Regions from separate parts of the Flavobacterium sp. 22659 genome, predicted to be linked through region 1. Evidence: riboswitches for the same ligand, from Rfam matches in the RefSeq annotation. Region 1 holds a riboswitch; the other holds the start of a gene.

Region 1 (6,001 bases):
CCGTAAATACCAATGTCGTTGCCCACATCTCCTAAGCCCAAAGTTGCATCAGGATTTGCCTGTCCGTACACATTGCGTTTGTAAGTTCCTGTTTCGTAGTCGTAATAATCTAACGAAGCTTTGTTCATGTTCATATTTCCTTCGTTAAGAAGGTAAAAACCTTGTACTGTTGTAACCGTTTCCGGAGGTAAAACCACCACTTCTTCAGGAATAATGGGATCTTCTTCCTGACATCCCTGAAAGGCAATTGCTGCGAATACGAGTAAAAGCCAAAATTTGAAATTTGTTTTCATTATTGAGATTTTAATTGTTGATGCTGTTTTAGTTTAAAGATTTATAGACATACTTAATCGGTAATTTCTTCCCGGCATAGGGAAATTGAGTACGACATCATAGTATTGATTAAATAAATTGTTAACCTCACCGCTTATTTTTACAGGAAGTTTTTCAATTTTTCCGTTCCAGATAAGCGCCATGTCGCTCGTGTACCAAGGTTTTACATAATTGACAGGAATGTTGGCTTTCTGGCTGTATCTTTCGCCTGTATAAATAAAACTGTAGTTTAAATTCCAGTTTTTCCAGTTAATAGAAGAAGTTAAAGTACCGCTGTTTCTAGGTGTGTAAGGAATTTGATCGGCATAAGTAGTGCCTTTTGGTGTAATATCGATTGCCTGCTGATAGGTATAACTAAGACCTAAGTCTAAAAATATTTGTTCAGGAAATTTAAAAACCAAATTGGTATTGATTTCTAAACCGCGAATATCAACTTCTCCCAAATTCATCATCGTCCATCTAAAAAGATTAGAAGACGGCATTGCTACAATTTTGTCTTTTACGCGGTTGTAGTAAACATCTGCCTGAAATGAAGCTGATTGTAAAAACTTTTTAGGTTCGATAAGATAAGTGGTTCCAAAATCATATTGAGTTGTAAATTCCGGGCGCAAAAAGCTGTTCCCGATAAAAGTGTAATACAAATCATTAAAAGTCGGCATTCGGAAAGATTCTTTATAAAATGCCCTGATTCTAAAATTCTTTACATCAAATGGCTGAAAAGAAGCTGATACAACCGGACAAAAAACATGCTGACTGTCTCCCTGCTGGTAATATTTGACTTGTTCATCGATATAAGCGCCCAATAAATTTGCCTGAATATCCAGACGTTTCCAATGCATTTCGCTTGAAAGTGCTCCTAAATAAGAATATCGGGTAGGATAGGGGAAATGGTATAAATTAGCATCGAGTGTATTTATAGAAAGATCGGCTGCGAAAGACATTTTCCACCAGTCTTTTATGTTGTAGAGATTAACAATCGAAGCATAAAATTCGTTTTGGTAATATTTGTTGTCTAATGCCCCTTCAAGAGTTTTATAATCCGGGTCGATGTAACGGCTGTAATCACGGCTGAATTTTACATTTGCCAGCATTTCGTGTTTTTCAAAAAAAGAATTTTGTACCGAAGCGTGAATAAAGAAATTCCGATCCCATTGACGCTGTACATATTCGTACCGATTGGCTAAAATAGCGCCAGGAAGACCTCTTTCAGAATCGTAATAATAGGCTTTAAGATTGGCTTGTCCGTTTGTTCCAAACTTTGTGTTTAGGTTTAATTCAGCGCGAAGAGCGGTTATATCTCCATTTTGACGAACAGCTGTCGTGTCGTAACCGTGTTTTTTTTGATACCTGTATTTGTACTTTCCATCGGCTTTCATCCATTCAATATTTGATGAAAGAGCTATTTTAGAAGTTATTTTTTGCTGATAAAGAACAGAAGGATTCACCAGTCCGAAAGATCCGGTTTTAAAAGAAGCCCTGACATTTGCATTTTTACCCGATTCAAAAACGGGAACTTTCGATTTTAGGAATAAAGTATTAGAAGAGAAAAATCCGCGTGCCGGCTGAAAAATAGTAGACTTTTGACCGTTATAAAGTTCGATGGCTTCAATATTGTCAAGCGAATATTTTCCTAAATCGACCTGTCCGTTTTGAGCATTTCCAACCGTCATTCCATCGTAAAAAACTGCTGTATGAGCGCTTCCTAAACTGCGGACGTTAATGGTTTTTAAACCGCCAATTCCGCCGTAATCTTTTAATTGTACGCCTGAAAAATAACGAACCGCATCGGCAACAGAAAGACTGTTAAGGTTTTCGAGCTGTTTGCCAGATAAAATCTGGACAGGCATAGGCGACTCTATCCTGAACTCGCGTTTGCTTGCGGTTAGAATAACTTCGTTTAATGGAAGCGGTTTTAAAGAATCAACTTCTTTAGCTTTGGGATGGTTTTGTGCCAAAATTGGATTCGAGAACAAAATCCAAAGCAAAAAACATAATCCACAATGTATTAGGCTTAACGGCCTTTGTTTACATACGTGCATAAAAAAATGGTCTATTTGTAACAAATAGTTTTAAACGGAAAAAATCGAAATCAAATGTTAGTTTGATATTGCGCTTGTTCAAAGCTTTGGTCCGCGAAAGCCTGAATTTATTTGCAGTGGCAGGTCTCCTGACTTATTCCCATTTTGAACCGCCTTCCCACATTTGATGAAAAATGCAGTGGCAAAAGATTAGATTTTAAAAGCCTCAAAAAGCTTTTTTGTCTGTCAAAATGTTGCATGGAACTTACAGTAACGGGCTTGTTCAGGATTTGCACCTGATTCCCTCTTCGTTAGCTGCCCTCGAAAAGTTGCAGCTAAACCAATGCGGGTGCAAAGGTAAATAAACTAAGTTGGGTTATGGTGCTGTTTTTGAAAAAAATGTTCTGTGCTTTTTTTCAGAGACTTATTGATTGAAAATTCAGTTTTGAGAACTGATATTTAGAGCAGACTATTTTAAACAAAAAAAGCTCCAGATTTCTCTGAAGCTTTTTGTAGTCCGTGGGGGAATCGAACCCCCCTTACCAGGATGAAAACCTGGCGTCCTAACCGATAGACGAACGGACCTGCTTTGTTATTGCGGGTGCAAAAGTGCAACTATTTTTGAGATGTACAAAGGATTTTGATAAAAATTTTTTAAATAATTTTATTAAAAGATCATTTTTGATGATCGTTTTTCTTTAATAAGTAAGATTAATAAATTTGTATTTATTTGATATATAATTTGTTGTTTAGTTTTAGAAGAGCCAATGAAGAAAATTTTATTGAGAAAAAATAATTTTAAAAAAAGTGAAAAAATATTCTTTTGAGGGAATATTCTTGTATGTTTTCTTCTGTATTTTAAAAATCATTTATTCGTTAATAGCTTTTCAAGTCTTGCCATCATTTCATCTTTTTCTTTTAGCATGCGCTCGTACAAAGCAATTTTTTCTTCGTGTAGTTGTACGATTTTATCAATTGGATTAATAGCGCAATTGATATATCCAGAATTGTTAGCAACAGATCCTTCATGAAAAGTGTTAGCAATAATATTTACGGCCTGTTCTTCATCAAAGTTTTGAAAAGCTTCAACAGGAATTTTCAATATTGAAGAGATTTGTTTAAGCAGATTATCCTCAATTACTTCTTTCTGTTCCAGCAAAGAAATCTTTTTTTGGCTCCAGTCTTCGCCCAAATCATAAGCCAAAGCTTCCTGTTTTATGTTGAGCATTTCTCTAAAACGTTTTACGTTTCTTCCCTGATGAATTTTCTGTTCCATAAATGAATCTTGATTTCTGAAGGCTCAAAGATAAAGCCATTTCGATTAAAAAACCTGAATTTCAAAGATAAAAAAATATCCCGAAAATATACTTTTTGTCAGATATTATATCTAAATATGGAATGTCAATTTGAAATATATGTATACTCTCCTTTAGCGATATTTTTTGATGAATAATACTCACAGGTGAAAAAATTATTTCAAGTGCAAACTTTTTTTAACTTCTTTAACAATCTGCATTAGGATGTTAGTTGATATTCTATATATTTGGGACTTAATATTAACAAAATATTTACTATGAAAATAAAACTACTCTATTTACTATTCTTTGCGAGCGTATCATCTTTTGCCCAACAATACACCCTGATCCCCGATCCGTATTTTGAAGCAGAACTAATCCGTCAGGGAATTGATTCTGGTACACCGGATGGTAAAGTTTTAACTTCAAAAATAAACACTCTTACTACTTTGAATGTTAGGGGGATAAGTCTAATCAGCGATTTAACAGGAATTCAGGATTTTACTGCTTTAAAATCTTTACTTTGTGATACGAATCGATTAACGGCTTTAGATGTTTCAAAGAATACTGCTTTAACATACTTGAGTTTTGGAAGCAATTACTTAACGACTATAGACCTGTCCAAGAATACTGCTTTAGTAGAGTTACGTTGTTATCACAATCAGTTAAAATCTTTAGATGTTTCCAAAAATACTGCTTTAACAATTTTACATTGTTATGAGAATCAATTAAAGTTTTTAGATTTTTCTAAGAATCCTGCTTTAACATACTTAGATTGTTCTTCCAATCAATTAGTAGAACTGAATTTGAAAAACGGAAATAATACTAAGTTATCTATAAATAGTTCCTTTGATGGCAATTACTTAAGCTGTATTCAGGTAGATAATGTGGCTTATGCTAATGCCAATTGGAAATCAAAAGATACTGAGGCAAGTTACAGTTTAGATTGCTCAGCTGTTGTTGAATACACCCTTATTCCTGATGTGAATTTTGAGAAAAAATTAATCTCTTTAGGAATTGATTCCGGTATAGCAGATGGAAAAGTACCGACCTCTAAAGTCTCAGTAGTAACTTCTTTGAATATTTCCAGCGGTTCTATTACTAATTTAACCGGAATTCAAGATTTTACAGCTTTGCAGTCTTTAAATTGCAGTGGCAATCAATTAACGACTTTAGATTTTTCTAAGAATACTGCTTTAAAATCTTTAGTATGTTATTCGAATCAATTAACGGCATTAGATATTTCTAATAATACAGTTCTAGAACAATTAACGTGTTATTCTAATAAATTACCAGCTTTAGATGTTTCTAAAAATGCTGCGCTGACCTATTTATATTGTTCTGGTAATGAATTAACGGCTTTAGATGTTTCTAAGAATCCTGCTTTAATCTCTTTAGAATGCTATAATAATCAATTAATAAGTTTAGATGCTTCTAACAATCCTGCTTTGACAGAAGTAAGATGTTACTCAAATAAATTAACAAGTTTTGATGTTTCTAAGAGTACTGTTTTAAAAAAAATATATTGTTATTCTAATCAGCTGACATCTTTAGATGTTTCTAAAAATACAGCTTTAATTGAATTATATTGTTATTCGAATCAATTAACGGCTTTAGATGTTTCTAAGAATACTGTTTTAAGATATATAGACTGTAATTCAAATCAATTAACGAGTTTAAATCTGCAAAATGGAAATAATCAGTATTTCACTAGCTTCAACTTTAAAAACAACCCTAATTTAAGCTGTATTCAGGTAGATAATGATTATTACTCTACTAACAGCTGGAAATCATATAAAGACGCTGTGGCAAGTTACAGTAAAGACTGCTTATCTTCCATTCTTATTCCTGATGTGAATTTTGAAAATAAGTTAATCTCTTTAGGAATTGATTCCGGAGTAGCTGACGGACAAGTGCCGACTTATAAAATAAACACATTAACTGATTTGGATGTATCCAATAGTTCTATTTCTGATTTAACTGGTATTGAGAGTTTTATAGGGTTGTATACATTAAATTGCAGCGGTAATAAATTAACTAGTTTAGATATTTCTAAGAATAAATCTTTAAATTCTCTAAATTGTAGTTCGAATCAATTAACTAGTTTGAATTTAAAGAATGGAAGAAATACTTATTTAACGACCAGAAACTTTAAAAACAACCCTGATTTAACTTGTATGCAGGTAGATAATGTTGCTTATTCTGCTGCTAACTGGGCTAGTTCAAAAGATCCTGCGACTGGATATAGTACAGATTGTTCAGCTGTTGTTCAATACACCCTTATTCCTGATGCGAATTTCGAAAAGAAACTAATCGCTCTTGGTATTGATACCGATGGTACAAACGGAAAAGTGT
Region 2 (6,001 bases), on a different contig from region 1:
AGAGACAATATAATTTCAAACAAATGGCGGGTATGACTGCTGAGGATCTGGAAGTTTTAAACGAACGATTTGTAAAAGATATTGACGGCACTCCAGTAAACAGTTTAAATTTATCGACAGTTTATATTTTAACAACTTCTAGTACAGCATCAGCAAGTGAATTGATTATAAATGGACTAAAACCTTATATTAATGTAGTTCAGATTGGAGAAACGACTACAGGTAAAAATGTTGGATCAGTTACACTTTATGATTCGCCAACTTTTACTAAAAGAAACGTGAATCCAAACCATAAATATGCCATGCAGCCTTTGGTATTTAAAATCTCGAATGCATCAGATTTTGGAGATTACACACAAGGTTTAGTTCCTACTTATGTTCAGTTAGAATATTTACGCAGTTATGGAGTTTTAGGAGATACCGCTGAACCGTTGTTAAATATGGCAATTTCTAAAATCACTGGAGCAGCAGCTAAAAAAGTACAGAATGATCACGGTTTAGTTTTACCTTATATAAGTGATTCTAAAAAAATCAACGGATTACGAAACGAAATGTATATAGACGGTAATGCCGGAGAGTTTATAAAAACTTTAAAATAAAAAAAAGGCTTTCAGAAATGAAAGCCTTTTTTTAAACCATAAATTCAAAAATGAATTAATCGTTAAAGTAAAAACCATTTGGAGATATTCCTACTGTAAATGATTTGTTTTTTGTTCCTGTAAGTGAATAAATGTATGCTTCTCCAGGATCTTGGTTATTTATAGCATCAGCTGCATAAATTTTATTGTCTTCTACTGCAAAACCGTAAAGATTTGTAACATCCGCAGCTTTAAATAATGCTGTTGCTGGTAAAGATGTCGCATTAGCAGCCATAGAATAAATGTTGTTTCCAATAGTATAATATACTTTGCTGTCTTCGATATCTAAGAATCCCGGATGTGTTATGCCTGTAAAATCTAATGTTGATGATACAGTATTAGTACTTAAATTCACTTTTACAATTTTTCCGGCAGTTTCAACATCTGCATAATATGGTTTCCCGTTACATAAAATATATAAGGTTCCGTTATCTTTTACCAAGTCGCTTGGCACATCTCCCACAACAAAATTGGTAACAACCGTATTAGTAGCAGAGTTGATAACTGTTAACGAATTCCCTTGGTTCCAGCCTCCTTTGTGTGCTACATAAAGTTTACCATCATTTTCAATAATTTTTTCCGGACCTTCAGCTACTGAGATTGAAGAAGTAACTGTATTAGTAGTAAGATCTAAAACTGCTACATAATCATCAGCAGGATCGCTTCCTTCTCCCCAGTTTGTTACATATCCTTTTCCGTTTGCAAATGCAATAAATCTTGGATTATTTAAATTAGCAGTAACTGTAGCAATGCTTTTAAAAGTATATCTGTTAACTACTTCAATTTTATTTGATCCGTTTACAACTATATATGCTGCATCATCTTTAAAACCAATAAATAAAGGAGTATCTCCAGTAGTTTTACCAGGATTAACTAAAGAAAAAACATTGTTTTCGATACTCAAATCATCTGATAAATAAGAAATAGTTCCGTTGGTTTTTCCAAAATTACCTTCATTAACAATAAAAATTCCATTCTCATAATCGCCGCGCGGCTCATCGTTATTGTCATCATCGTTGCTGCAAGACACAAAAAATGCCGAGCTTATAAGGACTGTTAAAAATAGTTTGTTAAATTTTTTCATGAAATTTAAAAATTAAGGTTTATGTATATAGTATAATTTCTACCCGGCATTTGTCTGCTTGTTACGGGTTGATAATTTTCGTTCCACAGGTTTAAAACCTGAAATCCAATTTTGTAACTGTTTTTTGCTCCAAAATCATAATCGACACCAATATTTCCAACATTATAATCTTTAATTTTTGATGCACGATTATTAAAAGGTGTAGTGTAAACTTCTCCATTATAGAGGTATTGAAAGTAAGAAGACAGTTTTTTCCAGTTGTAAGCGACAGAGCCTGTTAATTTATGATAAGGAACATAAATTAACTGTTTGTAGATTAATTCGTTTTTAATTAGCTGCTGACTTTCTGAAACTGTATAAGCGTACGTGCCGTTGATTGTGAAATTATTTTGCCCAAATTTTGGTTTCCATTCTACAAGAACTTCTGCTCCGTAGGCTCTCACTTTATCTGTGTTTTCAGGCGCCCATACATCACCGCCACCTTCACCCGGAACCCAGCGCAGTAAATCTTTAATAGAATTATAATAGGCAGTAATTGATAAAGTAAAGTTTTTTCTAAAGAATTCATTGCCAATTTCTGCCTGATAAGAAGTTTCGGGTTTTAAATTAGGGTTGCCGCTTCCTTCCCAAAACAAATCATTATAGGTAGGCATTCTAAAATTCTTTGAAGCATTGAATTTCAAATGATAAAAACTGGTGAAATCATATTTTGTTCCAAATGAAAAAAGAAAAGGATTACCGTAGTTGTCTGTAATTTCCTGACGAATACTGGCGTTATAATCCCATTTTTCAGTTAACAAATGATGCAAAAGCAGACTGGCAGTACCAACTTCTCTTTTTACATTATCAATACTCGAACCGTATCCTTTGTTTCGGCTGTAGTCTACAATTGAGTTTAATTTGATTTTATCATTTACATCAAAAGCTAAATCGTATTTTATGATTGAAGTTTCAACTTTTCCGTAAGTAAAATTATTGGAGGTAATACTTGGAAAATATTTATAAGATTCGCCAATATGTGCTGCTCGCAATTTAGATGTAAAACGTCCCAGCTGACTTTCCCATTCTAATAAATTACGAGTATTAAAATCGTTGTATTTTGTTTTTGAAGCATTTGGCGATGTTAAAGAAAAGTGACGTTCTGAATCGTAAAACTGGCTGTAAGCTTTTAAAGTATTATTAGCATTGATTTTATAACCAAAAGTAGTATTCATACTTGTGTTATAATATTGGCCATTAATGTTTCTTTCGTCTGAATTGCCAGGATATTTAAAATCATTATCAGAACTGTTTCTTGAAATACTGACCTGTAAGCTGTATTTATCTGATGAAACTATAGTGCGGTAATTTGCACTGTATGTATTGTAACTTCCAGCGCTGAAAAAAACATGATTAGAAAATTCGTTTTTAAAAAGTAAATCATTGTTCAGGTGAATGCTTCCGCCAATAGCGCTGCTTCCGTACAAAACACTTCCACCTCCGGCTTTTACTGTTATAGAATTAAAATCTCTCGTTCCAATAGTATTAAAATCGGCCTGACCTAAAAATTGTGAATTTATATTTATACCATTCCAGATAACAGCGGTCTGTGCGCCTGTTGTTCCTCTAAAAGATGGGGCAGAAGTCATTCCGAGCCCATTTTCTTTGAAATAAATAACAGTATTAAAATTTAAAAGAGAGGTTAAAGAAGGCTGGTTTGTGTCGAGAATTGAATCGTTTAAAACCTGAACAGACTGCGAAGTAGAATATTTCTTAAGATTAGAATCTGAAACTACAACTTCTTTTAGTTTAATAGAATCGCTCTGCGCCCAAGTGAATTGGCACAACATCAAAAGAAAAAAAGCAAAACGTATTCTTAAAGTCATAATTTCTACACTCTTTTTCCCGAGAGCTCGATATTCGTTACAAAGGCAGGTCTCCTGGCTTGCGTCTTGTTGTTTACCTTCCCATTCGCGGGGGCGAGCAGTGGTTTTGCAGTTTACAACAAGCATTCTTTTTTAGAACTAAGCTTACAGTTGCGGGTACAGCTCAAGATTTTACTTGATTCCCTTTTTAATGTGTTAATCAAAACACAACCTTAATTTTGTGCAAATATAAAGTTAAAAATACTGATAATTCAAATATGTATTGTTTTTGTAATCAAATAATCAAACAAATAGCCAGATTATAGTTCAATTCTTATGACTTCCCCAAAATCGACTTTGTTTTGAAAAGCCTCTTTTAAAGGCAGTGAAGTTTGATGGCATAAAATGCTTCGTATAATACCCGCATGAGCTACAATGATTACAGGATGTTTAAGGTCTGAAATCTGCTCAGCTAAAAAGCCGCCGACTCTTGAATGTAATTCTGTAAATGATTCTCCATTAGAAACGGGAATATTTACAAAATCGTCCATCCACGGATTTAACTCTTCTGGCGGAATCTCATCCCAGGGTTTTAATTCCCAGTCGCCAAAATTCATTTCTTTTAAGCGGTCATCTTCCTGATAAGAAATGGCGTTTGTATTTTTGTGAATATGTTTTGCCAGAATAGAACAACGTTTTAACGGGCTTGAAAAAATTACCGCTTGAAACGGCAATTCAGATATAATTCTGTCAAAGATTTCGTCAAAAGGCGCAGCAATATCAACATCCGATTGTCCGTAGCAAATTCCTTTTTCGCAGATCGTTTCGGTATGGCGAACTAGATAAATTTCCATATAAAAAGAATACTTAAATAATATACAACTTCACAAACCTGCTGCGTGGCGCCAAGACAATCACCCGTGTAGCCGTCAATCCATTTTTGAAAATAACGAGCCAGAAAATATCGGGTAATAAAAATTGGAATTAAAGCCAAAAGAGTTTTATAATTGAAATAGGAGAGTGCCAATAACGGAATTAATCCGAAGAAAAATGAACCCAAAACTTCTCTCCAGCTGTGGTTTTTTGCTATTGGTTTACTTTTACTCGAAGCATCATCGCGAGAATATTCATGTGTAAAAATAATACTGATTGCTGCTAAACGACTTAAAGAATGTGCAGAAATAAATAAAAGAAAAAACAGAAAAATGCTGTGAGTAAAAAGTGAAATAGATTCTGAAAGCAGTTTAAATTTTACCAGAAAAAGCAAAACCAAACCAATTGCTCCATAAGCACCAATGGCGCTGTCTTTCATAATTGTGAGGATTTTTTCTTTAGTCCATCCTCCGCCAAATCCGTCGCAGACATCAGCAAATCCATCTTCGTGAAAAGCACCGGTAGTTAAAACCGAAATAATAATTGAAAAAATCACTGCTGTTTCTGTTGAAAGAAATAATGAAAAAAGATAAAAAGCCAGAAATGAAATTGATCCGACAATCCAGCCAATAAAAGGGAAATATCGTGTGGCTTTATTTAAATAATCAGGATTATGATCGATGTTTTTTGGACATGGAATTCTGGTGTAGAACATTAAACAAGTAAAAAAAATATGTAGTTCTTTTTTCATTTATGGATAATTGAAGTTATAAACTGTGACTGAAAACCGCGACTGAAAACTATTTCCTGCTAACGCCCGCGCTTTCAAAACTAGCCATTTCATTCAAAAAAGCTTCTGCCGATTTTAAAATAGGAAAAGCAACTGCACAGCCGGTTCCTTCTCCCAGACGCAGATCTAAATTTAAAATGGGTTTTGTTTCAAGATATTCCAGCAGTTTTAAATGTGCTTTTTCGGCAGAACAATGACAAAAAATGGCATTTTGTTTTATGTTCGGATTTATTTTAAAAGCAATTAAAAAAGCCACACTGCAAATAAAACCATCAACAAGAATCAGCATTTTGTTTTCAAAAGCTGTCAGCATCCCGCCTGCCATCTGCATAATTTCAAAACCTCCAAAATAAGCAAGATGCTGTTTTAATTCGGCTTGACCGGAATAATTTTCCAATGCTTTTTTTAGAATATTTTGTTTGTCGAACAGTTTTTGGTCGTTAATTCCCGTTCCTTTTCCAACGCATTCTTCTATAGGCAACCCCGTTAAAAGACTCATTAAAATAGAAGCTGTAGAAGTATTTCCAATTCCCATTTCGCCAAAACCAATACAGTTAGAACCTGTTTTGGCAATATTTTCTACAATTGATTTTCCTTTTTCAAAACACAATTGAAGTTCAGTTTCGCTCATTGCCGAAGCGTGAAGAAAAGATTGTGTGCCTTTTGCTATTTTGGCATTAATTAATTTAGCATTTGTTGGGAAATCGTAATTTACGCCCGAATCTACAATCGATAATTCGATACTATTCTGCTTGCAGAAAACATTTATTGC

What was found. A riboswitch is a leader RNA that binds a small molecule or an ion and turns the genes downstream of it on or off. The one in region 1 is predicted to bind cobalamin.
Region 2: it holds a riboswitch for cobalamin, as region 1 does, so the genes downstream of both, ACTJIW_RS00345 (TonB-dependent receptor plug domain-containing protein) here and ACTJIW_RS12415 (TonB-dependent receptor) in region 1, are expected to answer to the same signal.

Annotation. Positions count from the first base shown of each region.
Region 1 is NZ_JBQEMU010000010.1:163,517-169,517, reverse strand. Features, by position in the region: gene ACTJIW_RS12420 (DUF5074 domain-containing protein) at 1-293, opposite strand, end outside; gene ACTJIW_RS12415 (TonB-dependent receptor) at 327-2,288, opposite strand; cobalamin riboswitch at 2,474-2,711, opposite strand; tRNA gene ACTJIW_RS12410 (tRNA-Glu) at 2,865-2,936, opposite strand; gene ACTJIW_RS12405 (helix-turn-helix domain-containing protein) at 3,217-3,627, opposite strand; gene ACTJIW_RS12400 (T9SS type A sorting domain-containing protein) at 3,925-6,001, shown strand, end outside.
Region 2 is NZ_JBQEMU010000001.1:60,103-66,103, reverse strand. Features, by position in the region: gene ACTJIW_RS00355 (S41 family peptidase) at 1-599, shown strand, start outside; gene ACTJIW_RS00350 (YncE family protein) at 655-1,722, opposite strand; gene ACTJIW_RS00345 (TonB-dependent receptor plug domain-containing protein) at 1,728-3,587, opposite strand; cobalamin riboswitch at 3,615-3,817, opposite strand; gene cobC (alpha-ribazole phosphatase) at 3,887-4,420, opposite strand; gene ACTJIW_RS00335 (adenosylcobinamide-GDP ribazoletransferase) at 4,405-5,190, opposite strand; gene cobT (nicotinate-nucleotide--dimethylbenzimidazole phosphoribosyltransferase) at 5,240-6,001, opposite strand, start outside.